2 regions of the Shewanella sp. 553 genome follow, and region 1 is predicted to be linked to the other one. Evidence: predicted binding sites of a transcription regulator. Region 1 holds the regulator's gene; the other holds the start of a gene.
The links. Region 1 encodes NrdR, which represses ribonucleotide reductase genes. Its sites were predicted from a motif close to AAACACNANATNTNGTGTTT; they were not measured.

Region 1 (7,434 bases):
AGGTAGCTCATCAGCAAGTAGAGCGGAATGGCCACCAAACTACCATAGGTTCCCGGCGCTTTTGCTAGCAGACCCGAGCCAAAGCCCAACGCCAAAAAGTGGATAGGATTAGTCAGAGAGAGTCTGCGCAGCAGTGGATCGGTCGAGCGTAACTTCATGATGTAAAATGCTCAAAACTAAAATTGGTTGGCTTAAATGTGGCGCCCTCTTTCATCAAACGCAGTTTGTTGCCTGTGGCGATCTGGCCGATTTTAGCAAAAGAGACCCCGGCATGAGCCAGTGACGTTTCTAGGGGGCCGCGCTGTGATTCTGGCACGGTAAAGAGTAATTCATAATCTTCCCCGCCCGTCAGGGCATAGCTAAGCGCTTGCTCATACTCAACTGACTCCCTCATGGCTGCCGACAGCGGTAGCTGATCGACATCGACGATCGCCCCCACGTTAGAGTGTTTGAGGATGTGGCCGATATCGGACACCAAACCATCGGATAGATCGATGGCGCTCGAGGCGAGATTCCGCAGCGATTGCCCCGCCAAAACTCTTGGTGTTGGGTAATAATGACGTTGAATTAAATACTGCGCGGCATCGCCACTCAGCGTTTGCTCGCCCCGTAAAATGGCTAAGCCTAACGCAGAGTCTCCTAAGGTGCCGGTCACATAGATCCAATCGCCATTTTTAGCACCGCTGCGGGTTAACGCTTTGCCTTTAGGGACTTGGCCATTAATGGTGATGGTGATGGATTTCGGGCCACGCGTGGTGTCGCCCCCCACTAACGCCACGCCATAATACTGGGCAGCATCACTTAAGCCTTCACTAAACGCATCGAGCCAAGCTTCATCTATGCTGGGTAAAGTAATAGCCAAGGTCATCCATGCTGGCTCGGCGCCCATGGCGGCTAAGTCAGATAGATTAACGGCAACCGATTTATACCCTAGGGCCTTGGCAGGCATGTCAGCTAAGAAATGGACATTTTCAACGAGAGTATCGCATGAGATAGCGATAGATTTATGTTCGGCTGGATTAACTAAGGCACAGTCATCGCCGACACTTAATACTACGTCGCGGCGAGCTTGACCGCGCTCAGCAAAAAAACGCTCAATTACGTTAAACTCTTTCACAGTTTGACAACCATTATAAAGTTAATGTGTTGGCCCACATCCATCAGGGCAACACCTAAGACATTGATTTTTTTAATACTTAGTAGTTGTTCGGGCTCAATACGTTAGTGCATGGCTATGGTATGAGGCTTAAAGGCTAAGCCAAACACTCATCACAGCGCTATTGCAGTTTTACAATCGCTATGGCATCGTAACTTAGCAGGTATTAGGCTCTTGTAGGCTATGAGCTGTGGATGACTCAAGGTCATCGGCACACCTTGCCAACCCCCCCCATAATCGGCGGCTGAAACAAGCATAAAAAATCAACAATTCCTAGCGATGATAACAAAAAAAACGGCATCCTAGGATACCGTTTCGACTATCACTTTCTACCGACTATCTTATCGAGAATGCCATTAACAAACTTATGACCATCTTCGGCACCAAAGGCCTTAGCTAGCTCAATCGCTTCGTTAATCGCAACCTTAAAAGGCACGTCTTTGCGGAAAGTCAGCTCATACGTCGCCAGACGTAATACCGCTTTTTCGATAGGTGAAACCTCATCGAACGGACGCTCAATATGAGGGGTAATTAACTCATCTAACTGGGCGCACTTTATGGTGGTTCCCGATAGCAATTCACGAAAATAGCTAACATCGACACCATCGATTTTTTGCTCAGTGAGGAATTCATGCTCCACATCGGCAACATTATTTCCGCTTAGCTGCCATGAATAGATAGCTTGTAACGCTAGACGGCGGGCTTTACGGCGCTCTGAAGGTTTCATTCTTGTTCCTAATCTTACAACTGCTGTTCTAGTTCTTGCAGAACATTGACCATTTCAAGCAAACTAAGAGCCGCTTCGCCGCCCTTATTACCTGCTTTAGTACCTGAGCGCTCAATGGCTTGCTCAATGGTATCTGTGGTCAACACACCAAATGAAACTGGAAGATCAAACTCAAGCGCAACCTGAGCCAAACCTTTGTTACATTCGCCTGCAACAAAATCAAAATGGGGAGTACCACCACGGATCACCGCGCCTAGCGCAATGATACCGTCAAATTTACCGCTTGCTGCCACACGACGAGCCGCTAGAGGCAACTCTACAGCGCCAGGCACACGTACAATCGTGATATTGTCATCTGCAACTTGACCAAAGCGCTTTAGCGTATCTAACGCGCCATCAAGCAAACTCTCAACAACAAAGCTGTTGAAGCGTGAGATCACGATGGCAACTTTGGCATTTTTCGATTCGATATTACCTTGAACTACGTTCATTTATCTTACCTAAATTAGCTTTAACAAACCCGGCACGGGAAAAAAGAGGCCGTATAATACCACAGCACACGACGTTGATCCCCATGCAATTTAAACCAAATGAGTGAATTTACTCACATGAGTATTAATCAGCAATATATTCAGTGACTTCTAACCCAAAGCCCGACAGCGAATGGTAACGCTTTGGCGAACTCAGCAGGCGCATTGTGGTGACGCCCACATCGGCCAAGATTTGCGAGCCGATACCCACTTGGCGTGAGGTGCCTTGCCATTGGGCTGGGGCTGCAGCTTCGCCTTTGTCCTGAGCTTCAAATGCCTTGACCTTGGCCAAAATTTCACTGCGGTGCTCTTGATGCCCCAGTAAGACTAATACGCCGCCTTCATCGGCAATACGTGCCATGGCTTTTTCGAGTGACCAGCTGCGTTTTTCATCGCGCTCAGAATGAAGTAAATCATTAAAGGTATTTTGCAGGTGTACCCGCACTAAGCTGTTTGGCTTAACATCACCTTTGATTAAGGCATAGTTGAGTTGGTTGTCTATGGTGTCACGGTAGGTGATCATCTCAAACTCACCAAAACGGGTTGGCAATTTGCACTTAGCCTCGCGCACCACTGTGGTCTCTTTGGTATTACGGTATTCAATTAAATCAGCAATGGTGCCTATTTTTAGGCCATGCTTTTCGGCAAAAATCTCAAGATCGGGACGACGCGCCATGGTGCCATCGTCATTCAGGATTTCAACGATAACAGCTGAAGGCTCTAAACCTGCAAGACGGGCAATATCACAGCCCGCTTCGGTGTGACCTGCGCGCACTAAAACGCCCCCTTCTTGGGCCATCAGCGGGAAAATATGCCCTGGCTGCACAATATCGGTTGGCTTAGCATCTTTCGCCACAGCCGCTTTCACGGTCACGGCTCTATCTTGGGCAGAAATACCGGTTGTCACCCCTTCAGCAGCTTCAATCGACACGGTAAAGTTAGTCGAAAATTGCGCGTTATTGTTGGTAACCATCAAGGGTAAATTCAGCTGTTGACAGCGGGCTTTCGTCATGGTTTGGCAAATTAAACCACGTCCAAATGTCGCCATAAAGTTGATCGCCTCAGGGGTGACAAGATCTGCCGCCATGATAAGATCGCCTTCGTTTTCTCTATCTTCGTCATCCATCAAGATAACCATCTTGCCTAAACGAATATCTTCGATAATCGCTTCTATGCTATGTAGTGCCATTGTTAGACCTTGAAATGTTCTTCTAGTAATAAATATTTAATCTGCTATTGGTTGGCAATGCCAGCCTCTATCTTAAAAAGCCTGAGCGAGCTAACAGATCCAGCGTCACTTCTGGGGCTTTGCTAACATTTTCATCTGCATTGTGCTCCGAATACGTCATTAAACGCTCTAAATGACGTGCGATCAGATCCACCTCGATATTAACGCTATCGCCGGCTTTTAAGTTAATCAGGGTGGTTTCACCCGCGGTATGCGGCACTATGGTTAAGCGAAAGCGTTCGCCTTGCACCTCATTCACCGTCAGGCTAACGCCATCGATGGTAATGGAGCCTTTATGGGCGATGTAGCGCGCCAAACCTTGAGGCGGCGTTAACCAAAATTCGATAGCCTTACCACGGTATTGCCTATCGTCGACGTAAGCGACGCCATCGACATGACCGCTCACCATATGACCCCCTAAGCGTGTGGTCGGTGTGACAGCTTTTTCTAAATTAACCGCTTGCCCCACTTGATAATGAGCAAAGCCTGTCAGTGACACTGTCTCGGCTGAGATATCGGCAACATAACCGTCGCTTAAGCATTCCACCACGGTGAGACACACGCCATTGGTGGCAATACTGTCACCGAGTTTGACATCACTTAAGTCCAGCTTACCACTGGCCACGGTGAGACGAATATCGTCGCCACGGCGCTCAATTTTTCTTAGATTTCCTACTGACTCAATGATCCCAGTAAACATCTTTACCTACTTAGTTGCTCTGCACTTTAACAGGAGTGTGCACATAAATTAAATGTAAAACGCGTATCGTCACCGAGCTTACGCTCATCAGTTAACACTAACTTAGGCAGTTGCGTCATCTGAGTATAGTCGGGTAACTGGAGTAAATTACGCCCGTGGCTGCCAAGCAATTTAGGCGCTTGGTATAAGACCAATTCATCGGCCAGTTGCTGTGCCATAAAAGCCCCCGCCAAGGTGGCGCCAGCTTCGACCATCACGCTATTGCACGTTTGCCCTAGATGCGCCAGCAATGCAGCGAGCGGCACGCGCCCCTCTTGGGCGTCAAGCTGTAAATGGCTCACATGTTGTGGCCAGAAGGCCTGTACCGACGGGCTGTAAGGCGTACAAGACACCAATAAGACAGGTGATGGGATGGCCAATAATTTTGCTTGGCTCCCTAAGCGCGCCTGACTATCGAGCACCACCCGCAATGGCTGCTTTAACAGCTCAGCAGGCAGAGAATCGGCTAGGCTGCCAAGCTCTTGATGGCGCACATTCATGCTGGGATCATCTTGCAATACGCTATCGATGCCGGTTATCACCGCACAATGACGCGCGCGCATTCGCTGCACATCGCGACGGGCATTAGCGCCCGTTATCCACTTCGATGTGCCATTGGACAGCGCCGTTTTACCGTCTAAACTGGCGGCCAACTTAATGCTCACCCAAGGCAATCCTGTCGCCATACGCTTCATAAAGCCTTGATTCAGCGCGGCCGCCTCATCACGCAGTAGTTCGATATCGACCTCAATGCCGGCTTGCTGCAGCATCTTGATACCACGTCCAGACACCTGCGGATTAGGGTCGGTTACCGCTACCACCACCCGCGCCACTTGCGCATCGATCAACGCCTGTGCACACGGCGGGGTGCGGCCATAGTGGCTACACGGCTCTAGAGTGACATAAGCGGTTGCCCCTTGGGCTTGCTCGCCAGCCATGCGCAGTGCATGCACTTCGGCATGGGGGCCGCCCGCGGCAATATGATAACCTTCGCCGACCACCTTGCCCGCCAGGGTGATAACACAGCCCACGCTCGGGTTAGGTCGAGTGGTATAGCGCCCTTTACGCGCTAACTTGATGGCTTTTGCCATCATTTCAATGTCAAATTTTGACCACGCCATGTGCCATATCCATGCAATCTAATGATTAAAAATCGGTTTATTTGGTCGACTTAGGACTCTGCAGTTTCGCAATGGCGTCACCAAACTCGGACACATCTTCAAAGGCGCGATACACAGAAGCGAAGCGGATATAGGCGACTTTATCGAGGTGGACCAAGTGGTCCATCATCAAATTACCTATCATCTCAGAGGTGACTTCGCGCTCACCGGTGGCGCGCAGCGTCGACTTTATCTTACTTAGTGCCTGCTCAATTTCATCCATAGATACCGGACGTTTCTCGACTGCGCGTAACATGCCGCCCCGCAGCTTTTCTTCATCGAACGGCTGGCGACTACCGTCTTGCTTAACCACTCGCGGCATTACTAACTCGGCGCCTTCAAAAGTGGTGAATCTTTCATGGCACTCTAGGCATTCACGGCGACGGCGAACCTGATGACCATCGGCAACCAAGCGAGAATCGATCACCTTAGTATCGGTTGCGCTGCAAAACGGACAATACATTGAGCCTCCAGCATAAAAGCACTTAAATAGATCGGTTGGCATGCATAAAAAAGCCAACTGAGAGATACAAAAATGGCCGCTATCATAGCGGCCATCGAAGTTTACCTGATTTAACCCTTAAGGTTAACCGTAAACAGGGAACTTAGCGCACAAATCAAGGACCTGGTTTTTCACCCGCTCGATAGTGGCTTCGTTGTTGATGTCATCAAGCACATCACACATCCAGTTAGTTAACTCAACCGCTTGCGCTTCTTTGAAACCACGACGCGTGATCGCTGGCGAGCCGATACGCAGACCCGAGGTCACAAAAGGTGAGCGAGGATCGTTAGGCACTGAGTTTTTGTTCACTGTGATGTTGGCACGGCCAAGTGCAGCATCAGCGTCTTTACCTGTGATATCTTTGGCAATCAAATCAAGCAGGAATAGGTGGTTGTCGGTACCGCCAGACACTACATCATAACCGCGCTGGATAAAGGTGTTTGCCATCGCTTTGGCGTTAACAACCACTTGCTCTTGGTACGTTTTAAACTCAGGCTCTAATGCTTCTTTGAACGCCACCGCTTTAGCCGCGATAACGTGCATCAATGGACCACCTTGGCCACCTGGGAATACCGCTGAGTTTAGCTTCTTGTAAATATCTTCATCATCACAGGCCGACAAGATCAAGCCGCCACGTGGGCCAGCCAGAGTCTTATGGGTTGTAGTGGTCACCACGTGTGCATGTGGCAGTGGATTAGGGTAGATACCCGCAGCCACTAGACCTGCAACGTGCGCCATATCGACAAACAGGTAAGCACCGACTTTGTCTGCGATTTCGCGGAACTTGCCCCAATCGATAATACCAGAGTAGGCACTGAAACCGGCGATAATCATCTTAGGTTGATGCTCAACGGCAAGGCGCTCAACTTCGGCGTAATCAATCTTACCAGTGGTTTCGTCGATACCGTACTGCACGGCATTGTACAATTTACCCGAGAAGCTCACGTGAGAGCCATGGGTCAAGTGACCACCGTGGGCAAGGCTCATCCCCAAAACGGTATCGCCGCCTTGAAGTAGCGCCATAAATACCGCTGAGTTAGCTTGTGAACCAGAGTGAGGCTGAACGTTGGCGTAAGTGGCACCAAATAGCTCTTTGGCGCGAGAGATAGCGAGTTCTTCTGCGATATCCACATACTCACAACCACCATAGTAACGCTTACCCGGGTAACCTTCGGCATACTTGTTAGTCAGCTGAGAACCTTGCGCTTCTAATACACGAGGACTGGTGTAGTTTTCAGAGGCGATAAGCTCGACGTGCTCTTCTTGGCGACGAGTTTCATCTTGGATCGCTTGAAACAGTTGTGGATCGAAGTCCGCAATATTCATCTCTTTTTTCAGCATTGGTCACTCCAGCTGTTAAAGTCTTATTTAAGTAGGGTTGCGCGGTATTCT
Region 2 (7,434 bases), 1.3 Mb from region 1:
CAATGGCTAAACGTTGATCTAAAATGGCAAAGAAACGCGCTTCATCACCATTGGCTTCTAAGGCGACTCGCGGCAAGTTTAAGCTCACCACACCCAAGTTATTACGCCCATCATGCACCAACTCGCCGTCTTCTTCGTAGGTACCTAAAAAACTACGACAGCCCATTGGAGTTTTAAATGAGCCAGTGACTTTTTCGACTTGCTCATAATTTAAAATATCTGGATACATGCGCATGGTGGCACATTTTAGTGCTAACTGCTTGATATCGTAGTTACAATCACCTTGCTTATGATTTATACCATCTCGAATAGCAAACACCAGTTTGGGGAACACGGCCGTTTTACGGTTTTTACCCAGCCCAGCCATACGCACTTTCATCATTGAGGCTTGAATTAATCGCGACTCCCACGAGGTGCCTAAACCAAAACCAAAAGTCACAAACGGGGTTTGCCCATTGGCGGTATGTAAGGTGTTGACCTCATATTCCAACGACTGAAACGCATCGTGACACTCTTTTTCTGTCTGCGCGGTGGCAAAGGCTTTAGCATCTGTAATGCCCCACTTTAAGGCCACTTGATAATGTTTGTCATAGCTTTTAGCCACAAATGGCGCCAGCACTTCATCGATGCGGTTAATGGTGGTGCCACCATAAATATGGCTTGCTACCTGAGCAATAATTTGCGCCGTAACCGCTGTGGCCGTAGAGATCGATTTTGGGGTTTCAATTTCGGCGTTGCCCATCTTAAAACCGTGGGTCAACATGCCAGCTAAATCAATTAGCATGCAGTTAAACATCGGGAAAAAAGGCGCGTAATCCAAATCATGATAATGGATCTCACCGGCTTCATGGGCCGACACCACATCTTTGGGTAAAATATGGCGAGTCGCATAATGCTTGGCCACAATACCGGCGAGCAGATCACGCTGAGTGGGGATCACTTTTGAGTCTTTATTGGCGTTTTCGTTAAGCAAGGCAGCATTACTTTGTTCAACTAGGCCACGAATATCGCGATTAAGTCGACTGCTCTGCTCTCGATGGACATCTCTATCGTGACGATATTCGATATACACGCGCGCTAAGGCTTTATAGGGGCCTTCCATCAGTTGGTTTTCAACGGCGTCTTGCAGATCGTGAATATCCACTTCGGCCACATCAGCCATGGCACGGCTCACTTGACTCGCGACTTGAGTAGCATAGGCAACATCATCAATACCTGCTGAGTTTGCAGCGGCAATTACCGCATCTCTGATCCTTGTTTCGTCAAAAGGCGTGCGGTAACCATCCCGCTTAATAACTACTGGCATTGTTTAATATCTCCTCAAGTAACGTTTAAAATGACACCATATATAGTGCCAAGAAAACATTAAGACACAATATGTAGCGCATTAAGCTACAAAGTCACTTGAAGTACCTTGATCCAGATCATGATTTTACCGATGGTATTTTGCGACAAAAGATTACTGCAAACTAGGCCACTTATCTTAAAAAGTGGCCTTGACCAAGCATCGAAACAAGGCTAGATAATGTAAAAAGTCGGGACAAACTGTGGATAAGTGTAGGTAAGTTACGTAAGCCGCTTAGATAACGCCAAATAACTGCTTAATTGGCCGCTCGATTGTTGTGAATTTCCCATCGAGGCAGCTAATTGCATGGTCGATTTTAATCCTTGCCACTGCTCTTTTTCCATGGCAGGCATATTGGTATCGGCATTGATCAACACAGTTAACTGCGCCGATACTCGAGCGGCGGTTTGGCTGTATAATGCGCCATCAATACCGTCCATGTTATTCAGCACGGTTTTAGCGTCATCGAGCATTTTATGCTGCGCCTTATCAGGCTCCGATTGCGTTAACCCTGCTTGCTTACTGTCAATAAAGTCCAGCAGTGATTGCGACGCCTCATTGGGCTCTGGGATCTCAAACCCTGCAGAGCTTAAGCGATTTAGCTGGTTATCTGACAAGATACCATCTTGATGTAACCGCTGAATAAGCTTAGGGATATCATTGATACTAAACTCGCCAGCACTAAAAAAGTCGCCCGCCATCGCCTCAATTTTTTGTGCTCGCTGCGCCCGAGGCGATAACGACACTTCTTCTTGAGGGATAGTCGCCCCGTTTGCCTGTACTGGGCCTGTTCGCTCGCCTAAGCTCACCCTGTCAGCTGGAGCATTAGCGCCTTGAGTTTGATGATTAACCGCACCACTATAGGCGTCGGCAACCTGTTGATGACTTGAAGTTGTTGGAAGATGACTAATTGAATTCATTGTCAAAATATCGACGACAGCTAAACGAATACTCTGTTAAAGCAAAAACTAGGCCGTTTTTTAACAAAATACCGCAAGAGATCCGATGATAGCTAATAAATACCTTAGGTCTTACCTGATTAAATATCATCGAATCACTATCAAGTCCGCATAGCGTCTATTGACACGCTAGGCAACCAAATTTAATCGCCTTAACTGATAAGCAAGTAATAGCCGTTTAAATTGATTATTTATGCGGAAACTCTTCCAGCATAGTGGTGATAACATGAGCCACCTGCTTCACCGCTTGCTCTCCGGCGGCTATCGCTTCATTAGCCCGATGAAATTCCATGGTGCCGATGTCAGCCACATTTGGGGTGATCAGCAGTTCGGGAGGATCGCCCATTAACCGTACCCGTTTATGGCGCTGCTCTAAAATATCCATCGATTGTGACATCACAGCCAACATCCCTGGTTGATTGCGATTACCCAGAGAAAACTTATCGGTTAATCCCGACACATATTCTCGGCCTCGCGCCAGCAGATCCATAAAGCCGACATCTTGTCCTTGAGCCTTTGCCTCCTCTGCGGTTGGCACCGACGCTTGCGCGCTAGACGACAACGACACGGGCAGTTGCTCTATGCGCGTCTTACGATGGCCATAAAGATCGACCGCAATCACTAAATCGACGCCCATCGCCCGACTCACAGATATCGGCACAGGATTAACCACTGCACCATCAACCAACCAACGATCGCCAATGCGAGCCGGAGGCAAGATGCCCGGCATTGAACACGAGGCGCGCACCGCATGGCGTAAATTGCCGCGTTGAAACCAGATCTCCTGCCCGCTATACAAGTCAGTTGCCACGGCGGCAAAGGGACGCTTCATCTGTTCAATGTCGAGCACGCCAATATGCTGCTGCATCACATCAAATACCTTTTCACCGCCAATTAAGCCACCTTTACGCCAGCTTAAATCCATTAAGCCAAGGACATCCCAACTGGAAAAACCACTCACCCATTGTTGCAGTTCGTTCAGGTGATCTTGGGCATAGGCAGCACCGACGATTGAACCAATAGAGCAGCCCGCGACTTTGTCTGGTTTGATCCCCATTTTGGCTAATTCATTAAGCACCCCAATATGCGCCCAGCCCTTGGCTGCGCCGCTGCCTAACGCGATACCGATTGTCGCCATCTATTATCTCCCTTACTCATTGCTGCCTAGTATCAATTAGAGGCATACCCCTTATCTGCCATCCATCATAGGCTAAAGCATGGCGCGCGAAAATGGCTTATTTAACGGGATTACGATATCCGTCGTCCACAAGCACTAATCCTAATGGCTGAAAGCCCCAAGTCGATGTATAATGCGCTCTTATTGATATTTTGGAGCACACCTTTGCAATTTTCAGATTTTTCACTCGATAAACGCCTACTAACCAGCCTAGAACATATGGGCATCGACAAGCCGACCGAGATCCAAGAGCAATCGATACCTGTAGGCCTATCGGGAAAGGATCTAATGGCATCGTCTAAAACCGGCTCGGGTAAGACCTTGGCGTTTTTACTGCCCGCTATGCAGCGTATTATCTCGACCAAAGCATTGAGTAAACGCGATCCTCGCGTACTCGTTTTATTGCCAACTCGAGAGCTGGCAACGCAAGTGTACAGCCAGTTACGACTATTGGTTGCCAATACGCAATATAAGGCGCTTAAAATTCTCGGTGGCGAAAATTTTAATGACCAAGCGAAAGCCCTCGCCAGAGATCCCCATATTGTGGTGGCGACACCAGGCCGCTTAGCCGATCACCTTAAGCAGCGTCATCTGCACCTCAACGGGCTTGAGTTACTTATCCTTGACGAAGCCGACCGAATGCTCGACTTAGGCTTTGCCGAGCAGCTGCGCGCCATTAACCAAGCGGCTGATCATAAACGTCGTCAAACGTTGATGTTCTCTGCGACGCTAGATCATGGTGAAATTAACGAGATAGCGGCTGAACTGCTAAAAGAGCCCGTGCATGTGTCGATTGGGGCTTCAAACGTTGAAAACCAAGATATTACCCAAAAAGTCTATCTGTGCGATAACTTAGGCCACAAAGAAAAGCTGTTACTGACGCTCCTGAAGCAAGAACAACATAAGCAGGTGATCATCTTTACTGCCACCCGCAGTGATACCGACCGTCTAGCCACAAAACTCGCCGATGAAGGCTTTACCACCGCCTCACTGAGCGGCGAGCTAAAGCAGTCGGCACGTAATCAGATAATGGATCAATTCAGCCGCGGTCAACAACAGATCTTGGTCACCACTGATGTGGCTTCACGCGGCTTAGACTTACTCAACGTCTCTTTGGTGATTAACTTCGATATGCCCAAGTTAGCCGAAGAGTATATTCACCGCATTGGCCGTACCGCCCGTGCTGGTGCTAAAGGTGATGCTATATCACTTGTGGGCCCAAAAGATTGGGACAATTTCAAACAAGTGCAGCTATTTTTACGCCGCACATTTGAACTAAGCGAAATAGCAGGGTTAAAACCCAAATTTAGCGGCCTCAAAGCAAAACCTAAAGGTAAGCCGGCCACCGCTAAAAAAGCGGCGCAAAACAAGGCTAGACCCGCTAAGGCAAAATCCACAGCCAAGACCAAAGATAACCGCGATAAACGCTTTATCACAGGTGTCGATATTGGCGATGCGCCTATGCTGCGCAAACCTAAGTCTACCTTGCAAGACACCCCTGAAGAATAACCACACTTTGTAAAATGAGCGGCCAACCAGCCGCTCAACGCTTTGGGATCCCTTGCATAACGGCTAGGATTTACAGCAAAAGATGATTTTTATGGCGTAATTTGTTTTAGCAACTGCTGCTCATTATGCCAATTAAGGTTACAATAACCCCATTACAGTTTTATTATTAGGTTTATCATGAGAGTTTGTGGCGTTGAGTTAAAAGGTGGCGAAGCCATCATCAGTTTATTAAGTTATGAAGGTGAAACCTTTAACGTGCCAGAATGCCGTTCTCGTTCATTAACGGTATCAAATTCGGCTAAAACAGAATCGATTAAAGAGTTTCATTTTGCCTTTTGTAAATTGATGGAAGACTACAAAGTCGATGAAGTGGTTTTAATCGAGCGTGAGCAAAAAGGTAAGCTTGCTGGCAGTGCCACCAGTTTTAAGATGGAAGCGGCAATCCAGTTGTGCGGCCTACCTGTACACTTGATCTCACCTGTGACCATCAAAGAGCAACTCAAGCGCAACCCGCCTATGGTGGATTTTGATGGGCTCGACCTTAAGCGTTTCCAAAAGAATGCCTTTGAAGTAGCTTACGCTTATCATAACCAACGTATCTTTGCCAAACCTGAATAATTGCCGCCATCGCGCAAGCTTTATTCACCAAAGCACGCCGGGCACCCTAGCCCGGCCGATATGAGTTCGGCTAAGATCACATGACCCATCTTCATTACCTACAAGGTTACCGCCCCGAGATAATTACTCAGGTCGAGGCACTTATTGCACAAAATCGACTCAAGAACGTCCTGCAACAGCGTTATCCCGACATTCACGATATCCGCAGCGACAAAGCCCTGTACGATTACACTATCGCGCTTAAAAACCGTTATCTCAAAAAGTCGCAACCACTTAATAAGGTGCTCTACGATGACAAGATCACCTTAAAAAAGCAGGCCTTGGGTTTACACAGTTACATCGCTAAAAATCATGGTGGCAAAACCAAGACCAAAAATGAGATCCGCATCTCCTCTAAGTTGCGTTATATCCCCGAACCCTTGCTACGCATGGTGGTGGTACATGAATTGGCGCATTTAAAGGAGAAAGATCATAATAAAGCGTTTTATCAACTCTGCTGCCATATGGAAAATGATTACCACCAACTAGAGTTTGATTTACGTTTGTGGCTCACCATGCTTGAACTAGAGTCCAACGTAACGACATAAAAAAGCCGCTATATTAGCGGCTTTTTTATAACGAGATGTTGGGTGAAACAACTACCACGCTTGGGAACACTAGCTTTGTCCCATGATCATTTTGCGCACCTTCACTAACTGCGCAAACTCCTTCATCTGTTTATTGGACAATTTACTCGCCATGGGAATATTCGCTTTCATCGGATCGACTGGGCGACCATTAACGTGAAACTCATAATGCAGGTGTGGACCGGTTATTCGCCCCGTTTTACCCGATAACGCAATCACTTGACCCCGGGATACTCGCTGGCCTTTATGCACTAAGGCTTTGGAAAGGTGCAGATAACGGGTGCGATATTTGTTGCCATGCTCAATCACCACATACTTACCTGCATAACGATGATCTGTCACTAACGACACGATACCATCACCTGGGGCCACAATTTTGGTGCCCACTGGCGTGGCAAAATCGGTACCATTATGCGGTGCAGTGCGCCCCGTGACAGGATGGTGACGGTGACGGTTAAAACGAGAGCTAATACGGTAATTTTTGTCTAATGGTATACGTTGAAATGCTCTGGCTAAGCTGCGGCCTTGTTCATCATAAAAGTTACCATCACTGTTTTGATAAGCATTAATACTGCTGCGGCCACGCTGAATGTTTACCCCTAAAATGTCACGATTTCCCGTGACTTCGCCGTCAATATACTGTTCGCTCATTAATACTGAAAAGGTATCACCGGCACGCAAGTCACGGGCAAAGTTGAGCTTTTCTTTGAGTAGTGATTCGATACGTTGAATGTCAGCAGCGTTAAGCCCAACGCGCTGCGCCGATAGGTAAAAGGAGCCTTGGATATCCCCCGTCAGTGAGCGATTTTGCCAAATGCCCTCAATATTGATCTCTTCAACATTAAAGCCGCCTTCCTCGTAGCGGCTAAAAACCACTTGACGAGCGGCATTAAAATACAGCTCTAGTTGCGTTAATTGGCCACTGTCATCGAGCCAAAATCGAATAATATTGCCCGGTTTTAATGTGTCTAAGGCCAAAATATTGAGATCGGCTTCGAGCACCTTATACATGGTTTGTTGATCGACATTAGCATCTAAAAACAGGCCGCTTAAGGTATCGCCGCTGACGATGGTTTTGACGTAATCAGGACGAGCAACAACCGTCTCAGTTAGCATCTGCTCTGCTGGCTGCACGAATGATTCAATATCAAGCGCGACAGGGATCCGCTGCGGTAGCATCTGTTGCTGACTCGGCCATAA

Region 2: nrdD (anaerobic ribonucleoside-triphosphate reductase) is a predicted target of NrdR. The motif match lies at 1,338-1,357, and genes of this name have one in related genera.

What each region holds. Positions count from the first base shown of each region.
Region 1 is NZ_CM181701.1:1,066,340-1,073,773, reverse strand. Features, by position in the region: gene AC5YBZ_RS04815 (phosphatidylglycerophosphatase A family protein) at 1-158, opposite strand, end outside; gene thiL (thiamine-phosphate kinase) at 155-1,117, opposite strand; gene nusB (transcription antitermination factor NusB) at 1,479-1,883, opposite strand; gene ribH (6,7-dimethyl-8-ribityllumazine synthase) at 1,898-2,374, opposite strand; gene ribBA (bifunctional 3,4-dihydroxy-2-butanone-4-phosphate synthase/GTP cyclohydrolase II) at 2,499-3,602, opposite strand; gene AC5YBZ_RS04790 (riboflavin synthase) at 3,670-4,341, opposite strand; gene ribD (bifunctional diaminohydroxyphosphoribosylaminopyrimidine deaminase/5-amino-6-(5-phosphoribosylamino)uracil reductase RibD) at 4,368-5,501, opposite strand; gene nrdR (transcriptional regulator NrdR) at 5,539-6,003, opposite strand; gene glyA (serine hydroxymethyltransferase) at 6,127-7,383, opposite strand.
Region 2 is NZ_CM181701.1:2,415,898-2,423,331, forward strand. Features, by position in the region: gene nrdD (anaerobic ribonucleoside-triphosphate reductase) at 1-1,306, opposite strand, end outside; gene AC5YBZ_RS10840 (hypothetical protein) at 1,567-2,265, opposite strand; gene rssA (patatin-like phospholipase RssA) at 2,492-3,442, opposite strand; gene AC5YBZ_RS10850 (DEAD/DEAH box helicase) at 3,647-4,990, shown strand; gene AC5YBZ_RS10855 (DUF3010 family protein) at 5,168-5,608, shown strand; gene AC5YBZ_RS10860 (M48 metallopeptidase family protein) at 5,689-6,195, shown strand; gene AC5YBZ_RS10865 (peptidoglycan DD-metalloendopeptidase family protein) at 6,265-7,434, opposite strand, start outside.